Regions from separate parts of the Agrobacterium sp. NPDC090273 genome, predicted to be linked through region 1. Evidence: predicted binding sites of a transcription regulator. Region 1 holds the regulator's gene; each other region holds the start of a gene.
The links. Region 1 encodes LexA, which represses DNA repair genes until DNA is damaged. Its sites were predicted from a motif close to TGTTCNNNNTGTGTTCNG; they were not measured.
Positions count from the first base shown of each region.

Region 2: ACIQT8_RS11090 (putative DNA modification/repair radical SAM protein) is a predicted target of LexA. The motif match lies at 3,428-3,445, and genes of this name have one in related genera.
Region 3: ruvC (crossover junction endodeoxyribonuclease RuvC) is a predicted target of LexA. The motif match lies at 2,845-2,862, and genes of this name have one in related genera.
Region 4: ACIQT8_RS17535 (fibrinogen-binding protein) is a predicted target of LexA. The motif match lies at 1,301-1,318, and genes of this name have one in related genera.

Region 1 is NZ_JBIVYN010000001.1:915,749-921,004, forward strand. Features, by position in the region: gene kdsA (3-deoxy-8-phosphooctulonate synthase) at 1-15, opposite strand, end outside; gene ACIQT8_RS04550 (VOC family protein) at 15-896, opposite strand; gene ACIQT8_RS04555 (hypothetical protein) at 1,114-1,677, opposite strand; gene ACIQT8_RS04560 (DUF2161 domain-containing phosphodiesterase) at 2,187-2,834, shown strand; gene lexA (transcriptional repressor LexA) at 3,051-3,779, shown strand; gene ACIQT8_RS04570 (glutathione S-transferase family protein) at 4,364-5,041, shown strand; gene ACIQT8_RS04575 (ComEC/Rec2 family competence protein) at 5,067-5,256, opposite strand, start outside.
Region 2 is NZ_JBIVYN010000003.1:373,366-378,621, forward strand. Features, by position in the region: gene trxB (thioredoxin-disulfide reductase) at 1-849, opposite strand, end outside; gene ACIQT8_RS11075 (Lrp/AsnC family transcriptional regulator) at 1,064-1,531, shown strand; gene ACIQT8_RS11080 (glycosyltransferase family 4 protein) at 1,564-2,619, opposite strand; gene greA (transcription elongation factor GreA) at 2,753-3,229, opposite strand; gene ACIQT8_RS11090 (putative DNA modification/repair radical SAM protein) at 3,450-4,682, shown strand; gene ACIQT8_RS11095 (UdgX family uracil-DNA binding protein) at 4,682-5,256, shown strand, end outside.
Region 3 is NZ_JBIVYN010000002.1:330,075-335,330, reverse strand. Features, by position in the region: gene ACIQT8_RS07840 (LLM class flavin-dependent oxidoreductase) at 1-218, opposite strand, end outside; gene ACIQT8_RS07835 (methyl-accepting chemotaxis protein) at 349-2,658, opposite strand; gene ruvC (crossover junction endodeoxyribonuclease RuvC) at 2,904-3,416, shown strand; gene ruvA (Holliday junction branch migration protein RuvA) at 3,449-4,066, shown strand; gene ruvB (Holliday junction branch migration DNA helicase RuvB) at 4,137-5,177, shown strand; gene ACIQT8_RS07815 (DinB family protein) at 5,246-5,256, shown strand, end outside.
Region 4 is NZ_JBIVYN010000006.1:224,178-229,433, reverse strand. Features, by position in the region: gene ACIQT8_RS17540 (LuxR C-terminal-related transcriptional regulator) at 1-655, opposite strand, end outside; gene ACIQT8_RS17535 (fibrinogen-binding protein) at 1,551-2,528, shown strand; gene ACIQT8_RS17530 (hypothetical protein) at 2,686-4,707, shown strand; gene ACIQT8_RS17525 (type I secretion system permease/ATPase) at 4,787-5,256, shown strand, end outside.

The sequences.
Region 1 (5,256 bases):
GTTGGTAACGCTCATCATTTTTCCTCGAAGGCGAATGCGACGCCCTGACCGGGTGCTGCGGGTACCATCAGACGGGCACCCTCTCTCATATGGGGAACGCCATTAGCAGCAAGCACCGCTTCTGTCACGGCGATATCTGCCGTTGAAAAAACGATGGTTGCGCCGCGCAGCCCGTTCTTTTCGCCAGTTTCTTCCGCACCAGATGCCGATGGCGACATCAGGTCCGAGGCAACATATATATCGACGTTGCCGGCCTCGAACAGAACATCACCATCCGGCGACACCTTGCGATCAACCTGAAAGACGGCCTCGACAAGCGGTGCGGCCGCAGAAGGATCATCCGACACCAGCTGGATTTCGCCGAGACCGATGACACCATTGTCATGGCGCACAAGCGCGGAGCGATCCCCCGGCAGGGCCTTGACCCGCTGGCAGGCGAAGAAAAAGAAATCGGACGCGCTGCCCTCCGCCGCAAAAGCCAGCCGGAAAGATGCTTCGCTTTGCGACCCATCCGGCAACGTCACCGGCCGGGAAAAATCGAAAACATCGCCAGCCGAAATACCGGTTTCGACAAAGCGCTGATGATCGGCCAGAGCATCGTCGGTTTTGGCGACCAGCGCGGAAAAGCCATCGCTGCCATGTGCGTTCCGAAAAGCCTGATCCCTGCCGGTAAAGACATCGCCAGCCTCTATCGACGCCCGATACTTATCCGGGTCAGCAATGGCGAGAGGCTCCAGATAGGTGCCATCTTCGAAAAAGATGCAGGCGTTTTGCGTGCCGAAGGGATGGAGCGCCAGCGGGGCCAGCGTAAAACCGAGACTGGAAAGCCGTCGTGATGCGGTTTCAATGTTGCCAACGGGCAGGACAAGATGGTCGACATCAACAGGCTTTGCCATGACAAGCTCCCTCTCCGGCAAGATCGGCGCCCGTGTCAGACGGCACGCCGAACCATACCAAAGCACATCAGCAACAATGCTGGCAAATCATGGCAGTAACCGGCACCGGCGGCCGGGAGCAGCAAGACCGCCGGACATGCCAAAACCGCATGTCAGGCGGGTAGCGGGTGGAGATGACCTGATGGACATCTTCACCCGTCAAACAACGAAGGGCGAACTAAGCCTGCGCCCTTTTTACCGTGTCAGGATTGTCCTTGACGAACTGCACAAACGGTGCGGCCGATCTCACGGCATCGGCAAACTTGCCGCTGCCCTTCAGTCCGTCCACCTCATCCGGCTTGAAGCCCTGCGTCAGCAGGATGCGATAGACGTGCGTGGCGGTTTCGCCCTGAGCGGAGACCCAGGCGGGCAGCGTTGCTTCCAGCGCTTTCTTTTCGCGCTGGTTTCTGTCTGCAACAACGGCGAGGCGCACCAGACTGCCGAGCGGGATCGGGATACCGTTGATACCGACGTCGGGAATGAAGTTGGCGGCGTGCGGCCCGGCGTTGAGATTGTTGTTCTTCAGGATATATGCGCACTGGTTATCCCGCGTCGGCTCCTTGTTCTGCGCCTTGCGCTTCTGATTGAGCTCCACGATCAATTTGCAGTTGGCGACTGTGGAGTTCAAAAGCAACCGGTCATATTCGGCGCGCTTCAAAGCTTCCGGAGAATTGGGCGACACGGTCTGGCATCCCGTGGCCACCAGCAGGCCCAGAAACAATGCGAATTTCATGCGTTTCATGCGAAATTTTCCCGCTCACGCGCCATATCTCCATGCGGAGACACTGGCAGCGATCCATCACGATTTCAGAAAGATGCTTTGAGCGGCAAAGAGCCTTCTGTCCCACAAGACGATCCGGTCATGTCCACATGACCCTCGAAAGCAGGGCCGTAGATATCGTGACACAGCCATTTGGCAACCCAGAGACGTGGGAAGCTGAGAAGATCGTAAAAAAGGTGTAAGCGTTTTCATTCGAAGCCTGCGGGGTTGCGGCAATCCCCGGAGATTTATCCTGATGCCTTTTTCCATCGAGACCCGTTGCGAAAAACACAAAGGGCGCTCGATCCGTTTCTGGAGAGCGCCCTTTGCAGACCCGGACAGCATTGCGCGAGGAAAACCACTGCTGCAAGCCATCGATAACGGGTGATGATCCCTAGATGAGGTGGCGCCCCTCAGTTTTCAAGGGGTGTCGTGATCCAGCACCGTCTTGCTGTATGGTCGCCAGACGATTCTTTCTTCCGAGTGCCCGCATGGAAACCTCCCTCTACCAACCTGTGAAAGCCTTCCTTGAAAATGCCGGCTATACGGTAAAGGGCGAAATCGGCGGCTGCGACCTTGTCGGGATGAGTGACGGTGATCCGCCTGTGGTGGTGGTGTGCGAACTGAAACTCGCCTTCAATCTCGAGCTGATCCTTCAGGCGATCGATCGTGCCGCGATATCCGACGAAGTCTGGATCGCGGCAAAAATGTCTGTCAGTGGCCGAGGGCGCGAGACCGATAAGCGTTACCGCGATCTTTGCCGGCGGCTGGGAATTGGCATGCTTGCCGTCTCCGAAGGCGGTCATGTCAGTGTCATCGTCAGTTCGGTATCGCCGATGCCGCGCACCAACCCGAAACGACGCTCGCGGCTGATGCGCGAACACCAGAAACGCAAGGGTGATCCGGTCCTTGGCGGCAGCACACGCATGCCGCAGATGACAGCCTATCGCCAGCAGGCGCTGGGATGTGCGAAAGCGCTCTCCGAAGGACCGCTCCGGCTTCGGGAAGTCAAGTTGAACGCCCCCGATGCCGGCAAGATATTGCAATCGAACGTCTATGGCTGGTTCGAACGGCTTGAGCGGGGCGTCTATGGTTTGACGGAAGCTGGCCGCGAAGCCTTGGTGCGCTGGCCGACGTGAGATTGCGTGACGCGCTTTAGGAGCTGGATCAATTTGCCTGAAACGCTGTTTCGGGGGCCTGGGACACACAACCGGAACAAAACGCGTCACTCATCAAAATAACCGATTGCAGTTTCACGAAATTTTAGGGGATTGCAGAACACATATGGAACATATAGTGTTCGTTCTGTATTTGTTTCGCAACTTTTCGATGCGATTCTCAAGGGTGTTTTCCTCATGCTGACGCGCAAACAACAGGAATTGCTTCTCTTCATTCATGAGCGAATGAAAGAATCCGGCGTGCCGCCGTCCTTCGATGAAATGAAGGATGCACTCGATCTTGCTTCCAAATCCGGTATCCACCGGTTGATTACCGCGCTTGAAGAACGCGGATTTATTCGCCGGCTACCGAACAGGGCGCGCGCACTTGAAGTCATCAAGCTGCCCGAGGCCTATTCGCCCGGCCTGAAACCGCAACGCGGCTTCTCGCCAAGCGTTATCGAAGGCAGCCTTGGCAAGCCTAAGGCGCCTGAGCCAGCCCCTGCCCCATCGCTGAAACCCGCCAGCAATGATTTTGCCGGTGCGGTCAATGTTCCCGTCATGGGCCGTATCGCGGCCGGTGTGCCGATTTCGGCGATCCAGAACAACACGCATGACGTGGCAGTGCCTGTGGACATGCTGGGTTCTGGCGAACACTACGCGCTGGAGGTCAAGGGCGACTCGATGATCGAGGCCGGTATCTTTGATGGCGATACCGTCATCATTCGCGATGGCAGCACGGCCAATCCGGGCGACATCGTTGTGGCACTGGTGGATGACGAAGAGGCAACGCTGAAACGCTTCCGCCGCAAGGGCGCTTCGATTGCGCTCGAGGCTGCAAACCCGGCCTATGAAACCCGAATCTTCGGACCTGACCGGGTGAAAATCCAGGGCAAGCTGGTTGGCCTTATCCGGCGTTATCACTAACGCCGCATCGATCTGTATCGACGCTTGAACCGCTGGCCATTGGCTGGCGGTTTTGCTTTTGGGCGTGACACAATGGATTGTGTCATTTGCGGTGTTTTGCGTCGTGCCCATAAAGGGCTGAAACACAGATCCGGTGTGGAACCGGGTCCTGAGCATCGGCTTTATCTCGGCAGGGATATGAACAATCTTTGGCATGATGGAGAGAGATTGGTCGGGTGCTGGATAGTCTTGCCGAATAAATCGTGAGGCTGCGTTTTGTCTGACGAGACACCGCCTGCCGGAGCGCTCCCGCGAAAAACGTTGGTCGAGCGACGGTGATCCTTCACAACAGAAGCCAAGCCAGTCCGGTCGGCATCTGTTGGCGCGAGAAAACGATGAGGAAGCGCGGGGGGCAGACGGTCTGATTTCGACTGAACCGGCCCGCTTCGCTGGATGACAGCGTGCCGGTCTGATTGCATGATCCGGTGTAACGGCTCATTTCGAACCGACCCATCATTTCGGCTTATGGGAGCCATGGAATATTTTCGATATTCGAAGCGTGTATCCTGGTCGTAAGAAAGCCAGATCATATCGGGGAGCATGCCATGTACGATCTTTATATCGCCAACAAGAACTACTCGTCCTGGTCGCTGCGACCGTGGGTGCTGATGCGCACGCTGGGCATCGACTTCAACGAAAAGCTCGTGCCATTCGGGCAGGATGTGCCCTTCACCACTTTTTCGCCAACCGGCAAGGTGCCCTGCCTGGTGGATGGCACGACGACAGTGTGGGAATCACTTTCGATCGTCGAATATCTGGCGGAACGGCATGATGGCGTCTGGGCCGCTGACGCCATCGCCCGCGCATGGTCGCGGTCCGCGGCCAGCGAAATGCATGCCGGCTTTTTCTCGCTGCGCAATTTCTACCCCATGTGCGTCGGCATCCGTGCCACGCCGAACCCGGACAATAAGGGTCTTGCGGCGGATATTGCCCGGATCGATGCACTGTGGAGCGAGGGGCTCTCCCGCTTTGGTGGCCCGTATCTGGCCGGTGCGGAGTTTACCGCTGTCGACGCCTTCTTCTCACCCGTGGCGTTCCGTTTTCAGTCCTTTGGCGCCGACCTTTCACCAGCGGCAAAAGCCTATCTGGAGCGTCTTCTCGCCCTTCCGGCGATGCGCGACTGGTACGACGCCGGCCTGAAGGAAATCTGGCGCGACGAACCGCATGAACAGGAGATCCGCGACGTCTCAACCGTGGTTGCCGATCTGCGCAGCCAGGCTTGAAAAATCGTCATTGGTGCGGCGGCCCTTATGGCGTCGCCGCAACCAGTTCCTCGATCGTTTCAGATGTCTCACGGTCAAACGACCGAGTTTTCCAATCATAGGAGCGGTGTTCGCTCCAAGGGCGGTTCGTGCCCGCCATGGCCGTCGCCAACCGTCCAATCGGCCCGCCTTCATTCTCATGAGACAGCGTCATTTCCACCGAACCTATGCGCCGC
Region 2 (5,256 bases), on a different contig from region 1:
AGCAAAAATGCCTTCAACACTCGTTGCCGTGGAATCGGCAGCCGTCCACATGTAGCCATTGTCCTTGAGTTTCACTTTGCCCTTGAACAGTTCGACGGCCGGCGCGTGACCAATTGCGACGAAGACGCCGTCGATCGGCATTTCGCTGATTTCGCCGGTCTTCGTGTCGCGCAACTTCGCACCGGACACCGATGGTGGCATTGGGTGCTTGGCAGGTGCGCCGGTGATCTCAGCCACTTCCGTGTTCCAGAGGATCTTGACGTTTTCCTTGGCGAACAGGCGCTCCTGAAGGATCTTTTCCGAGCGGAAGCTGTCGCGCCGATGTACGACGGTGACGGTCTTGGCGATATGGGCGAGATAGAGTGCTTCCTCGACTGCGGAATTTCCGCCACCCACGACGATCACATCCTTGTTGCGATAGAAGAAGCCATCGCAGGTCGCGCAGGCCGAAACGCCAAAGCCCTGAAAGTGCTGTTCGCTTTCGATGCCAAGCCACTTGGCTTTCGCGCCGGTCGCAATAATCAGTGTGTCTGCGGTCCAGACCTGTCCGGAATCGGTGCGGACAACGAAGGGGCGTACTGTGGTTTCAACTTCGGTTACGAGGTCATTGACGATTTCTGCACCGACGTGGGTTGCCTGCTTTAGCATCTGATCCATCAGCCAAGGACCCTGAATAGGATCGGCAAAGCCTGGATAGTTTTCAACATCCGTGGTGATCATCAATTGGCCACCCTGTTCCATGCCGGCAATCAGCACAGGTTTCAGCATCGCGCGCGCAGCGTAGATCGCGGCCGTGTAGCCGGCGGGGCCGGAACCGATGATTAATACCTTGGTGTGGCGGGCAGACATGGGGTGTTCCTTTCAGCAGGGGTAGAGGCAATGCCGCAACCCTTCAATTGCCGGTATTTAAGGTTGTCTAGTGCCTTTATTCAAGGGCAGCCTTGCGTTACCAACAAGGCAGTTGTGGATGCCTGTGTAATTTTGTGTCCCGAGAGCGGCATATTCTTGCGAATCCTGCCCCGAATAGTACAAGGAAGTTCTTCTGCTCAAAGAGGAACTCTCCGTGACCAGCGTCGAACTCGATGCCATCGATCTGAAAATATTGCGCGAATTGCAGCGTGACGGCCGCATGACGAATGTGGAGCTTGCTGAACGGGTCGGCATTTCAGCGCCGCCGTGTCTCAGGCGCGTGCGTAAGCTGGAAGAGGCCGGTGTCATCGAAGGCTATCACGCCATGTTGAACGCGCCGAAACTCGGCTTCGATCTCGTTGCCTTCTGCATGGTCGGTCTCAAGCGCCAATCGGACAGCAATCTCAAAGCCTTCGCTGCTGCAACGGGCGGATGGTCGCTGGTGCGGCAGGCGTGGATGGTCTCAGGCGAAAGCGATTTTCTGCTGCACTGCGTGGCAAAAAACCTGACGGAGTTCCAGGATTTCGTCATTGAGGTTCTGACTGCCGACGAGAATGTAGATACGGTGCGCACCATGCTGACGATCCGTCAGGTCAAACGCGTTGGACTTGTCGAAGTCTAATCTCTTTAGCGCGCAGGCGACTGCGCGCTTTTTCAGCTCTGCCGTAGCTTGTCGTAGAGCGCGCCTAGCCGTTCCGATTCGTTTTCCAGCGGGAAGGCGGTGCGGACATGATGGAGTCCGGCATGTGCGTGTTGCCGCGTTTTCTTCGGATCGGCGAGATAGCTTCTGATCGCATCACGCAGCGAATCGTAGTCGCCAGCCTTGACGACCATGCCGGTCTCTCCCTCGACGATCATTTCCGCGTAAGCGCCCGCATCGCTGGCGACGACGGCGACATCGGATGCCATGGCCTCCAATGGCGTGAGGCCGAAACCTTCGTTGCGGGAAGGGGCAACGTAGAGCGACAGACGTCTGTACCAGGGTTTGATGTCATCCACTTCACCCTGAAAGATGATGCGTTGTGTGAGGCCAGCGGCTTCTGTATCGGACTTCAGCGCGTCACCGAAAGCCTTATGTTCGGGCGTGACCCGGCCGGAGACCACCGCGGTCCATTCGGGATAGTCGGGCAGCAGCTCGATCATGGCGCGAACGAAAAGATCAGTGCCCTTCTGGTGACGGACACGCCCAAAACAACCGACCAGATGTCGACCCGGAAGGCCAGTTGCCGCTATCGTGTCCTCGTCCGTTTTGCCGGGATGAAACAGCGTCGTATCAACGCCATGCATGATGACCTGATGCGGAATTTCCAGAAACGATCCGGAGCGACCGCTGGTCGCCACGACCGCATCCATTTTCGAAATCAGCCAGCGGGTGTAGCCGGAGTGTCGTCTTTGTGCGGCGGAGGTGAAGAGAAGCTTGACCTTCATACGGAGCACGTCGCGCATGATGATGCCCGGCAACATTTCGATGTTGCGTCGTGCATGCCATATGCGAGGTCCGCCGAGCGGACCGGTCAGCCAAAGCCGCCAAAGATCGCGGAAGCGTACACACGGCAAATGTGCAGGCAGGCCCGGGCCGATAGCTGCCACCTTTTGTCCCATCCGGTTCTGGGCCGGAATAAGCTGAACGATGGTGGACGTTACGCCCGAAAGTCTTTTTTTAAAATTCGGCGCAAGCACCTGCACATCTTTGAGATCGACCCGAGACAAATTTAACGTTCCGTCTGTTCCGCTAAAACACATTCCGCTCGAATGACGTCACCCGAGCGGAACAGAGATGCAAGATTTCAAGCAGATGCGGCGTGTCTACGCGTCCGATGGCACACGTGACACCTGGCGGCTATCAGCCCCACTGTACGGCGAGGATCTCGTATCCTCTTGCGCCGCCCGGTGCATTGACTTCGATGCTGTCGCCGACTTCCTTGCCAATCAGGGCGCGGGCGATGGGCGAAGAAATGGAGATGCGGCCAGCCTTCACGTCGGCTTCCTGGTCGCCAACGATCTGGTAGGTCTTTTCTTCGTCGCTATCCTCATCGACAAGCTTCACAGTGGCGCCAAACTTGATCTTGGAGCCGGACATCTTGGAGAGATCGATGACTTCCGCACGGGCGGTCAGATCTTCCAGTTCGGTGATGCGGCCTTCATTGTGGCTCTGGGCTTCCTTGGCGGCGTGGTATTCGGCGTTTTCCGAAAGGTCGCCGTGGGCGCGCGCTTCCGAAATTGCCTCGATGATGCGCGGACGCTCCTCCTGCTGGCGCCAACGCAGCTCTTCCTGCAACTTGACGAATCCACCCTGAGTCATCGGTACTTTTTCTACCATTTCTTATTCCTTCGCATTCGAGCCGCGGTATTCGCAGACACAAAAAGAAACAGGTTCCGAAGCAGAGCTCCGGAACCGTGTCAAAATCAGAATTAAACCGACTATATCAGAAGACGACAGCGAAATGCCAGAAAATTAAACTTCCCGATAATCGCTATGAAATTCAGTATCTTATGCAGTTTAATTGACTTTCGTCATCGGAACATATAGAGAACATAGTATGAGAAAGTCAATCAAAGAGCGGCTTGCCATTCTTTCGGACGCAGCGAAGTACGATGCGTCTTGTGCGTCCAGTGGCACCACGAAACGAAACTCTTCCGCAAGCGGCGGTCTTGGCTCTACAGAAGGTTCGGGCATCTGCCACGCTTATGCGCCAGATGGTCGATGCATCTCCCTGTTGAAAATCCTGCTGACCAATTTCTGTATCTACGATTGCGCCTATTGCATCAATCGCTCCTCAAGCAATGTCGAGCGGGCACGCTTTACCGTCGAGGAGGTCGTCTGGTTGACGTTGGAGTTCTATCGGCGAAACTACATCGAAGGCCTTTTTCTATCCTCCGGCATCATTCGCTCGTCTGACCACACGATGGAAGAATTGGTGCGTGTCGCTCGCGAATTGAGAGTAACGCATGGATTTCGCGGTTACATCCATCTGAAATCCATTCCGGAAGCGTCTGCGCATCTTGTGGAAGAGGCCGGACTTTATGCCGACCGCCTGTCGATCAATATCGAGCTTCCAACCGATAGCGGTATCGGCAAATTCGCGCCGGAGAAACATCCCAACAATATCCGACGGTCGATGGCCGATATTCGCCTCAAGATCGAAGAGGCGGGTGAGCCGACGCTGAAAAGCAAGCGTGTCAAAAAGTTTGCTCCCGCAGGGCAAAGCACGCAGATGATTGTCGGCGCCGATGGTGCGGATGACGGCACCATTCTTTCAACAAGTGCGCGGCTCTATGGCAGCTATGGTTTGCGACGCGTCTATTATTCAGCCTTCAGCCCGATCCCTGATTCGTCGAAAAACCTGCCGTTGATCAAGCCGCCACTGATGCGGGAGCACAGGCTGTACCAGGCCGATTGGCTTTACCGGTTTTACGGCTTCGATATCGGCGAAATTACCTCCACACAAAAGAACGGGATGCTGGACCTCGATATCGATCCGAAGCTCGCCTGGGCGCTCGGCAATCGGCAGTCGTTTCCGGTGGATGTGAACAAAGCGGATCGAGAGCTTTTGCTGCGTGTTCCGGGGTTTGGCGTCAAAACCGTCAATTCAATCCTGTCATCCCGGCGATTTCGCCGGTTGCGGCTCGAGGATATCGGACGCTTTGGCGCTTCCTTGAAAAAGGTGAAGGCGTTTGTGGTGGCAGATGGCTGGGTGCCGGGAAAGCTGACGGAACGCCCCGATCTGCGTGCCATGTTCGCACCGCAGCCGGAACAATTGTCGTTGCTGTAATGTATAGGATCGTGCTGGAGGGACGGGGAGATTTTGCCGAGTGGCGCAATGCCGCGCGCGCCTGTCTTCTGTCCGGTATTTCACCAGACCAGATAGACTGGCGATGTCGTGACGATAGCGCGGATTTGTTTGGTTTTGACGAGGGCTCCGTTTTCCCCGCAGCAACAGGTTCCGCGTCTTTCAGTGTTCCCTCTGCATTCCTGCCGCTTGCCGAGGCCGTCATCTGTCACAGTGATCGTGCCCGGTTTGCTCTGCTCTATCGTTTGTTGTGGCGGTTGCGTGACGATCGGGCACTTCTGCAATTCAAGTCCGACCCGGATGTCGTTGACGCCCGGCACATGGAAAAATCCGTCCGTCGCGACAGTCACAAGATGACGGCCTTTGTCCGTTTCAAGGAAGTGCCCCTGGCTGAAGAGGAGGTCGTGCGAAGGCGGTTTATCGCATGGTTTGAGCCGGATCACTTCATTGTGGAGCGCAAGGCCGATTTTTTCCAACGGCGATTTACAGACATGGATTGGCTGATTGCAACCCCGAAGGGATCTGCCCAATGGGATGGAGACACGTTGAAGACGTC
Region 3 (5,256 bases), on a different contig from region 1:
CCAACCCGGATATGTTTTGTTGCCGCCCCGACATGGGCGATGACAAGCGATGTGGCTGCACTTGCGATACCCGGCATGCCGTGATGTTCAGCAAGCCAGATGCGGTTGTAGCCGTGCTCTTCCGCCTCGATTGCCATGCGGCGGGAGTTTTCAAGCGCTTCACCGACGGTCTCGCCTTCGCCGATCGGGGAGAGGTCGAGAATGGAAAAAGGGATCATCCGTCGCTCCTAGAGAAAGTCCTGTTCCCGACCGATGTAAGTCGCTGGTGCGCCTTTACCATAGGCGTCGCGTAGAATTGATGAAGCGTTCAAAAAAATTGGGGCTCGCGGAGAGCCCCAATCGCAGATGTCAGCTTGCCTGGCGGTAGCGGACCTGTTCGGCCAAAGCAGTGTGGCCGCTGCCATCGGCAAGGACGAACTGTCCGAGCCTGCCGTCCATCTCGGTCGCCTCTGAAGCGAGATTGTGGATCGCCGCCGTTGTTTCCTCCACCATAGCCGCATTCTGCTGTGTCATTGCGTCGAGACCGCTCACGGTGCTGTTGATCTCCGCCAGCGTGTGCGCCTCCTCGCGAGTCGATTCCATAATCTCCTCGATGCGAGTGCTGATCGTCTGGACGTGCTGGCCGATGCCAGCCAGTGATGCGCCGGCCTTTTCGACAAGCGTGACGCCGGTAGACACCTCATCGGTGGAGCGTTTTAGCAGGCTGGTGATTTCTTTCGCTGCAGCCGCCGAGCGTTGTGCCAGTTCGCGCACTTCCTGAGCCACGACGGCGAACCCCTTGCCGGCTTCGCCCGCGCGAGCCGCCTCCACACCCGCATTGAGAGCTAGCAGATTGGTCTGGAATGCGATCTCGTCAATCACGCCGATGATCTGGTTGATCTGCCGCGAGGAGGTCTGAATGGCTTCCATCGCGGCGATTGTCTGTTCCATGACGTTGCCGGAGGCTGCGGCTTCCTTGCTGGCATCGCGGGCGATCCGGGTCGCCTGTTCAGCCCGCTCGATCTGGTCGCGGACGGCTTCGGTGATAGCCTTGATGGCACTTGCCGTTTCCGTAATTGATGCAGCCTGACGCTCTGTGCGTTCGGCGAGTTGGTCGGCTCCGACGCGCATCTCTTCGGACCCGCTTCGAACGGCGGCGGAATTGCCTCCAATGGCCTGCATGGTTTCGCTGAGCCGCGCCATGGCGGTGTTGAAGTTGTGGCGCAGACCTTCAAGCTCATGAGGGAAGCGGCTCTCGATCCGGTAGGCGAGATTGCCGTGCGCAAGACGATCGAGTCCCTCATCCAGGGAATGCACGACCATCTGCAGCGTGCTGGCTTCGGCCTCGCGTTCGGCAAGATGAGCGCGCCGCGCCGTTTCAGCTTCCTCGCGGGTGCGCGATGATGTTGCTTCAAGCTCTCGCTGCCTGATGAGTGTCTCACGGAAGCTGCCGAGTGCGCGTGCCATTTGGCCGATCTCGTCTTTCCTGTCCTGATTACCGATCTCGGCATCAAGATTGCCGGCAGCAACATCACCTGTCAGACCTGCAAGCTTCTGAAGCGGTGCAAACAGTCGACGCGCAAAGAACGCGGTTGCCGCGCACATGGCTGCCAACACACAGAGCCCGATTATGGCAAGCGTACCAACAATCGAGACAGAGCCTGCGTTCAATTCACTTTGGAGCATGCTTTCGACGGCAAGATATTTTTCACCGCCAAACGAGAATGGCCGGGCATAGGCGTTAGCGTCGCCGTCTGCGCGCGTTATCTTTGCTTCTGTCATTCCCGATGAAGTGAGAGCAGAGGTATAAAACCCGTAAGGACCGGCATCCAGCGCAGTCAGCGTGCTGCCGTCTACGCCGATGACCTTGCCATCCGCTGCGATGATCGCGGGTTGTTCGGAACTGTCTTTGGCGATGCCTTTGGCAAGGATCTGTGCAAACACCTCTTCCTTGACCTTGAAGAGAACGAGGCCCTTGAACGACTCGAACTTGACCACGGGTATGCCGAAATAGATGCCTGCTTCTTTTGTGGCTGCGTCGATCCGCAGTCCGGAGAAACTGGTCTGCGCTACGTCGTTCACAGCTTTTTTGGCGTTTTCAGCGCCACGCGAAAAGGCTGCCCCCAATCCGCTATCTGCCCATGCACCGCTGGTGACAGTTTCACCGAATGCGGGCCCCTTGAGATAGGAGTAATAGACCGTGCCATTAGGGTCGACAAAGAGAACATCGCTGAACGGCGTTCCCTGCAGGTATCCGGCGATATCTGTCTGGGTCTTTTCGTGGGTGGAATAATAAAAGCCGCTTGGGTTTTCCGGCTTGATAAGTTTTTCACGCTGACCGAAGGGGTTTTCCTTGACGAAAACACGTTGCAGTTCGGCTTTCGCATCGCCTGAGTTTTTCTGAACCGTACCCCAGCCGCTGCGCATCGACACGACGGCCATTTGCAACGATTCAATCTTGGCAATGGAATCCGCCTGTGTTTCAAGCTGTTCCAGACGCTCCTGCAACATGTCTCCACGGAAGACGAGAATGCTCTCCATGGATTTCGAAGCTTGTTCCTGAAGAACGCTGCTGCTGCTCTGGTAGCCGAGGAGGGTCAGTGCGGCTGTGGACGTTGCCATCAAAGCCAGGAAAATGATCAGAACTTTGGTCGATATGGAATGAAAACGGTTCAGCATGGCTGCTGTAGCCCCCAATGCCAGTTCGGCAGCCCCGCTCTCCTTAATGGCGGCACCGGCTGATCGATTGGCGAATTGTTTTGCTACGGCGCATCATGTCCGCAGCTCCCCTTTTGTCATTATTGCCGGAAACAATGCGGTACGGGATTTAAACAGAGGTAAATGCTGCACTGCAAATTTAACGGATGTTGTTGTTTTGTTCACTTATCGCTGGCAGGTTTGCTGCCGGAAAGATAGGGTGGCTTATGCAGAACGCGATTCGAATCATCGGGATCGATCCCGGTTTGCGGCGTACCGGCTGGGGCATCATTGAAAGCCTCGGCAATAGCCTGCGCTTTGTTGCCTCCGGTACGGTTACATCCGATGGCGACATGGATCTGGCCTCACGCCTTTGCCAGTTGCATGACGGACTGGCCGAGATCGTGCACAGTTACCAGCCTGATGAGGCGGCCGTGGAGCAGACCTTCGTGAACAAGGATGCTGTCGCAACGTTGAAGCTGGGCCAGGCGCGCGGTATTGCCATGCTGGTTCCAGCGCGGGCTGGATTGCAGGTTTCCGAATATGCGCCGAATGCGGTCAAGAAAGCAGTGATCGGGGTTGGTCACGGTGAAAAGCAGCAGATTCACATGATGCTGAAAATCCTGATGCCGAAAGCCGAGTTCAAGGGAAACGACGCCGCGGATGCGTTGGCGATTGCCATTTGCCACGCACACAATCGTGGTGGTGATAGAATGCGCCGCCTTCTGGCGGCGGGCTAAATTTTAGTGGTTTTATTTCGGCGGGCGGCGTCATGATTGGAAAACTCAAAGGGACTATCGATGAAATCGGCGGGGATTACGTCCTCGTGGATGTGCATGGCGTCTGTTACATTGCGCATTGTTCGGCGCGAACGCTGTCGAAAATCGGATCGGCGGGTGAGGCCGTTGTACTATTTATCGAGACCTATGTACGTGAAGATCAATTGAAGCTTTTCGGCTTTCTTTCTGCTCTGGAGCGCGAGTGGTTCAATCTTTTGCAGAGCGTACAGGGCGTGGGTTCGAAAGTGGCGCTTGCTGTCCTGTCCACCCTGTCTCCTTCTGAACTGGCGAATGCCATTGCGCTTCAGGACAAGGTCGTTGTTTCGCGTGCGCCGGGCGTTGGTCCAAAGGTCGCCGTTCGCATTGTGACGGAGCTTCGCAACAAGGCACCTGCCTTTGCCGGAGAGCCGTCGGCGTCGATCGGTCTGAAGCAGGAACTCGGAGAAGGGGCCGCCCCCGCACCGGTGGCAGATGCTGTCTCCGCTCTCACCAATCTAGGCTATTCCCGAGATCAGGCAGCAAATGCGGTTGCTGCCGCGCTCAAGAACGGAGGTGAGGGCAGCGATAGCGCCAAGCTTATCCGTCTCGGGTTGAAGGAGCTTTCGCGATAACGCGATGCCCGTGGTATAGGGAGTGGAACATGTCACTCCATGAATGTGCGATTAAGACGGAATACCCTTGATGAGCGATGCGGCAAGATTGATCTCGGCGGATAAACGTGGCGAGGATATCGACACAACCATGCGTCCGCAGTCGCTGGACGATTTTACCGGCCAGGCGGAAGCGCGCGCCAATCTCAAAATCTTTATCGAAGCCGCCAAAAACCGCGGCGAAGCGCTAGACCATGTCCTTTTCGTCGGCCCTCCAGGCCTGGGCAAAACGACCCTTGCGCAGATTATGGCCAAGGAACTCGGCGTTAATTTCAAGTCGACGTCCGGGCCAGTCATTGCCAAGGCGGGTGACCTTGCAGCACTTTTGACCAATCTCGAAGAACGCGATGTGCTGTTCATCGACGAAATCCACCGCCTCAACCCCGCCGTTGAGGAAATTCTCTATCCGGCAATGGAGGATTTCCAACTCGATCTCATCATCGGGGAGGGTCCGGCCGCACGCTCGGTCAAAATCGATCTGTCGAAGTTCACGCTCGTTGCAGCAACGACGCGTCTCGGGCTGCTGACGACGCCGCTGCGCGACCGTTTCGGTATTCCGGTCCGGCTTTCATTTTACACTGTCGATGAACTGGAATCGATCGTTCGTCGTGGTGCGCGCATGATGGGCCTCAACATGACGGACGAGGGTGCGCGCGAAGTGGCCAGACGTGCACGCGGCACGCCGCGAATTGCAGGGCGGCTGTTGCGCCGCGTGCGCGACTTCGCTGAAGTGGCGCGGGCGGAAGCAGTTACGAAGGAAATTGCAGACGAGGCTCTGACGCGCCTTCTCGTGGACAATATGGGTCTCGACCAGCTCGACATGCGCTACCTGACGATGATCGCCGTAAACTTTGGCGGCGGGCCGGTGGGTATCGAGACCATCGCTGCGGGTCTTTCCGAACCGCGCGATGCAATCGAGGACATTATCGAGCCCTACATGATCCAGCAGGGGTTTATCCAGAGGACCCCGCGTGGCCGCATATTAACGGCAACCGCATGGAAACACCTGGGTATGCAACCGCCAAAGGACCTTGAGGCAGCGCAATTTAGGCTGACGCTGGACGAGGATTAAGTCTTTCGACCTCCAGGTTTCATGCCGCGATTTGACGATTGGCTGGTCTCAAAACGAGGGAGGGGAAGATGCCGGACTA
Region 4 (5,256 bases), on a different contig from region 1:
TGTTTTCAGACAAGTGAAGCCGATCCGCGATGATCTTGTTCTGCGTTCCCTTGCACAAAAGATCGAGAATTTGAACTTCGCGTGTTGTCAGAGCAGCAATTTCACTTTTGCTGACCGCGAGTGCGTCCGCACGATTGGCGATCACCGCACCTGATTTAACCCCACCTCCATGCACCGCATGGGAATAAGGTGTCAGCCTGCCGAGGAGAGCTGCGGGAAAGTGTTCCCCGCCCTTCATGAGAAGGTCCACAGCCGCCATGAACACATCGAGCCGGAGATTGAGGGGAAGCACGCCATCAATAATCCGCGTGCTCACAAGTTGCTTGAGGTGATCTTCGAATTTGTCGATCGTTTCAACCACCAACGCTATTGGTGCGTCAGGGTGTTTATCCCTCACCTCTTCGAGAACGGCCTGAAGACGGCCACCTGATATGCGATAGGGCAAAACCAGGCGGACTTCAGAACCATAGTTGTCGCGAATTTCGGCTGATGAGCCGACGCTCACCACTGCGTATGCGGGGAACTTTTTGCCCAGCGCCTCTGCTAGGCACTCGGAAAATAGATCCGCGTCCGCGATGACCAGAACAGTTCCACTTATAGGCGTGGTGACATTGCTCTGTTTGGCTGCTGCGAAGTTTGACGATCCCATGAACATTAACGCCTCCCTTAAGCTTTAACGCGTGACTTTCTTCTTTTTATTTTGTTTACCCTGCGTGCTCGCCAGTCGGTGAAACCAGGAGACCCCCATCCCCTATAATTTCGTGTCAACTATCATTAATTACCTGTTAATTAGGCTAATACGAAAAGCAGTGTAAATAAATGGCCCAAACGGGTTATTTCTTTCAAACGGCGTACAAAATTGGTTACACGGCGATAATAGCGTGCAGCACGCCCGCAATCATCCGACAAATGTATTAGAAAATTCGCATCAAAGGTTTTGAAATTTCCGAAAACAAAACCACAGGTTGATACAATTTTGCATGTGAACATACATATATGTTCCGAAACGGGATATCAGGCACGAACCCGCTGAAATAAACCATAAGAACCAAAAGTCCCCGTTTCCTGGGACATTGCCTCATATATTTTTTGATTTTAAGGAAATCCGGGGCCCTCGAACCGCTTGATGGACACGCGCCGGGAGTAGCTGGCTCGTTCAGTTTAGCCCGAATTGATATCTAGGAACCACGCTTTTTCTGCGCCACAGTCTGACCGTCGCCAACCAACAGCGACTGATGAAAAGGCTCTCCGACAATAACGTGTGTTTGATACTGCCGGTTCCCTTCCATCATAAATGACACTGAAAAAATAAAGAATGCCGCCCGGCTTTTTTGCAAAGCCCGGGACGGATTTGTGCGCCTGAGTAGTGAGTGGTGCACATGCATACAACGACAGAGAACCCCTCAAGGGGCGAATGCCAAACCGCAGATAAACCGTACCGCGTATGTCTGCAAAATTGTGCAACAACGGAGTAAGCGCGATAAAAATCCCATTTAAGATGAGAGGGATTTCGAAAGCTGCTCCGAACTTTTTTCTCGGAGGAACTTGAAATGGGTTACAATCCACAGCCTGCGGGCGACGACATCACCAAAATTGGCGCGCTGTCCGAAGGCTTCGCGAACACGTCGACAAACGATGCCAAGGTTGACGACAGCAATGTCGGCGTAGCCAACGGCGAAAATCGCAACAACGACTACAGCGACAACAGCGACAACAGCGACAACAGCACTGAAACCAAAGTTGATGTTGACGCAAAGATCGATGTTGCAATCGGCAATGGCGACAATCGCGAAAACAGCTACGATAACGACACCAAGACGGTGAACGACAACGACACCACGGTGAAAACCAGCACCGATATCAAGAGCGATTACGACTGGAGCTATGACTCGAAGTCGTACAGCGACAACGACACCAACATCAAGACGACCACGGAAACGGACACCAAAACTTTCTCCTATTCCGATGACGACACGACGACCAAGACCGAAACCACGACTGGTAGCTACAACTCGTCTTCTGCAGACAGCTTCTACAAGTCGGATGACGACTTCGGCAACATCGATCATGTCAAGGACGTCGGCAATCTCGGTGTCGCAGGTGGCGATCTTACCTTCAACCTCGGTGACGACTTCTCCTTCACCCTCAATGTCGACAATATCCTGAACAGCTCGTTGACCGGCGACGGCAACGACACGGGCTTCAGCCTCGTACAGGCCAATCATCTGGCAGACCAGGACAAGGCCTGGGATATCAAGATGGATAATGGCGGCGCCGAAAACCACCTCAGCGCGAACGCTGCTGAAGCTCATGGTGCTGAAGGCGTGGATATGGACGGCAAGGGTTGGGACCTCAAGGCAGGCGACGACGTTTCGGGCACAAGCACCGCAGACGCCTCGGCAATCCTGGCAAATTCCGGCTTCCATCTGGAACTGGTACAGGGCGCCAACATGCTTTCCAACGCAGTTGATGTCACCATCACTGGCGGTAACTCGCATATCTCGGACGTCGGCGAAGACCACTCCTGATATCCATCTCGTCACGAAAGAACTGCACCGGCGGATGCCGGTGCAGTTTGCGGTTTTGACGACCGGGTGCCTGCCATCGAAATTGCGTCTCCACCCATGAGACAGCGAGATGCGCTCGCCCACGGTCCCGACCGCAGCGGTCAGGGAGGGACCCGCCATGCAAATCGACAAAATTTCAGACATGATTGCCCACTTCATCGGTCTTTTTGACACGGAGATGGAAGAGGCGCGTTTGAGAACCAAATACGCCGAGGGCCCTGCAGCGGTGGATATGGATAAGCTGCCGATTGCAGAGGTCCACGCAGTTCCTGACCGGGACTACGACCTGACTCTTGCCGACTACGATCCCGGCGTCAAGTATCGCTCAGGACACTATGATCTCGATTACGTGCGCCCCCACTTCGCCCGCATGGTCGAACACGACGTGCAAAAGCTCGCTGATGCCATACCGGTTGATATCTCAGCGGCACATTTCCGTTTTCCCGGTCGCCTTTCCTTCGATGAGGAACAGGAACTTGTCGTCTATAGCGGTCCCGGATCCGTCATAGCGCATATCTCGCAGATCAACATTCTTCAGGATGACGACTACCTGAACATGACGGGCGGCCCCAATGTTGGCCGCGACACGACATTCGTCACGGAACGAACGGTCGAGTTTTACAACGAAGCATCCGTGTTCACTCCTTTTGCGAATTTCCAGCGCACCGACACCTACGAAGCTCTGCAGTCGCTCGCCAAAACGGCGCATGATTACATCGACAATGCACGCGATAACGACGTCACTTCGCTTGGCACCGGTGCGGACCACGACTTCGTGCTGGCAGGTAACAGCATCAGCGGCACGTATATCAACGGCGAGCTTGTAGACGAAAAGCCGTCTCTCGATGACTGGATGCCTGATCGCGGCATAGCGAAGCCACCAGAAGAGCCGGAGAAAAGCGATGTTTCGCTACATCAGGATGATCCGGCAGGTAACAGCCTTGACGTGGCCGCCGGCGCGAACGTCGTCGCCAACATCGCAACGGTCATCAACACCGGGGTGATGACTTCGGTCACGGCCGTGATGGGCGATTATCACCAGATCGACGCCATTACCCAGGCCTTTATCTATAGCGACCGTGACGAAATCGCCGCCGTATTCACGCATTCGGAGGACCAGGCCGCCACCGTGGCTTTCAACATTGCCACCTTCGAACGCAGCGTCTATCCAGGCGCAGAAAACACAGCCGACACCAGTCAGGAAACGGGCGAACCGCCGATTTTCCCGACATCGTGGCGTGTCAGCGTGCTGGAAGGCGATGTGTCCTTCGTTCACTGGACGGAGCAGTATCAGTTCGTCAGCGACAATGACACGATGACGATTACGACGTCAGGCTCCAGCGTCAGCCTACTGACGGGTGGCAACGCTGCGCTCAACATCGCCAACTTCCTTGGCATCGGCATGCAGTACGATTTGATCATCGTTGGCGGCCATGTGCTGGATATGAACATCATAAGCCAGATCGCCGTACTCTACGATAATGACTGGGTACGCGCCAATGAAGACGCGCCCGACGGCGCCACCGTTCAATCCGGCAACAACCTGCTATGGAATGACGCATCGATCCACAATGTCGGAAGCGATGGTCGTTTCGAGACGATGCCCGATTATATTGTCCAGACCGTCAATGCCATCAATGAGCGCGATCCCAACATGCCGGAAGGTCTGGCGCACGATGCAAATTTCGCAGGCTATGAAGGGCTCAATGTTCTCTACATCACCGGTAACCTCTATGATGTCAGCTTCATCAAGCAGGTCAGTGTTCTCGGAGATTCCGACGATGTCACACAGGCGGCCGCCACTGTACTGCAGAACAACCAGGATGCCACCGTTCACATCGATACCGGTAGCAACGCCGTCGTAAACATCGCACAGATCATAGATTACGACAGCTTCGGCAACACCACCTACGTGGCCGGCACGGTCTATTCGGACGCGATCCTCATCCAGGGTGGCATTATCGAAAACGATACGTCGCAGCCGCACCCGACCACACAGTTGGCAAACGAGGTCATCGCATTCCTGCACGACGACCCAGCGACAGCGGCCGATGAGAGCGATGGCGTCATCAATGCCGGGCACGACCTTTCCTGGTCCAATGCTCACCCCGCCGACGTCATGCAGTCGGTCACCGCCTGAATCGAAACGATAGAGGTGAAGGACGCATTCCGGGAAAAAACGGAAATTCAAAGAAAAAAGCTCAGGGAACCGGGAAAAAATGGATCATCTTTCAAGAAAAACCATTGCCGTGGGTCGGCCGCTGGACCCAGATGCCGACGACAGCAAGCTGACAGAGGCCTGCATTTCGGCAATCAACGATGCGGTTGAAAATCTGCGCCAACTTTCCAGCGCGGAAAGAAATTCCGACAAACAAACCCCTGAAACAATAATCACACCCGCTCCCCAGACAGAAGCACGAGAGATCCCGCAATCTCCCGAACCGATCATCGAACCTCCTCCTGCACCTCGAACTGAGGAACCGGAGGCAAAGGTCGATGGGACCAATCTGAAAGCAACTCCCGAACTTCCCTTCGCAAAAACAATCGACAATAATGACGGCCCGATCCGCGAGAATGAAAGAAGGCCGGTTTCCGGCGGTGGTGGAAACGGGAAAGAGCCGGAAGACCGAGGCGGTGGAGGCGGCGGCGGTGGCGGCGATAACCGGAGCGGTTTTCATAAACGCAGTGA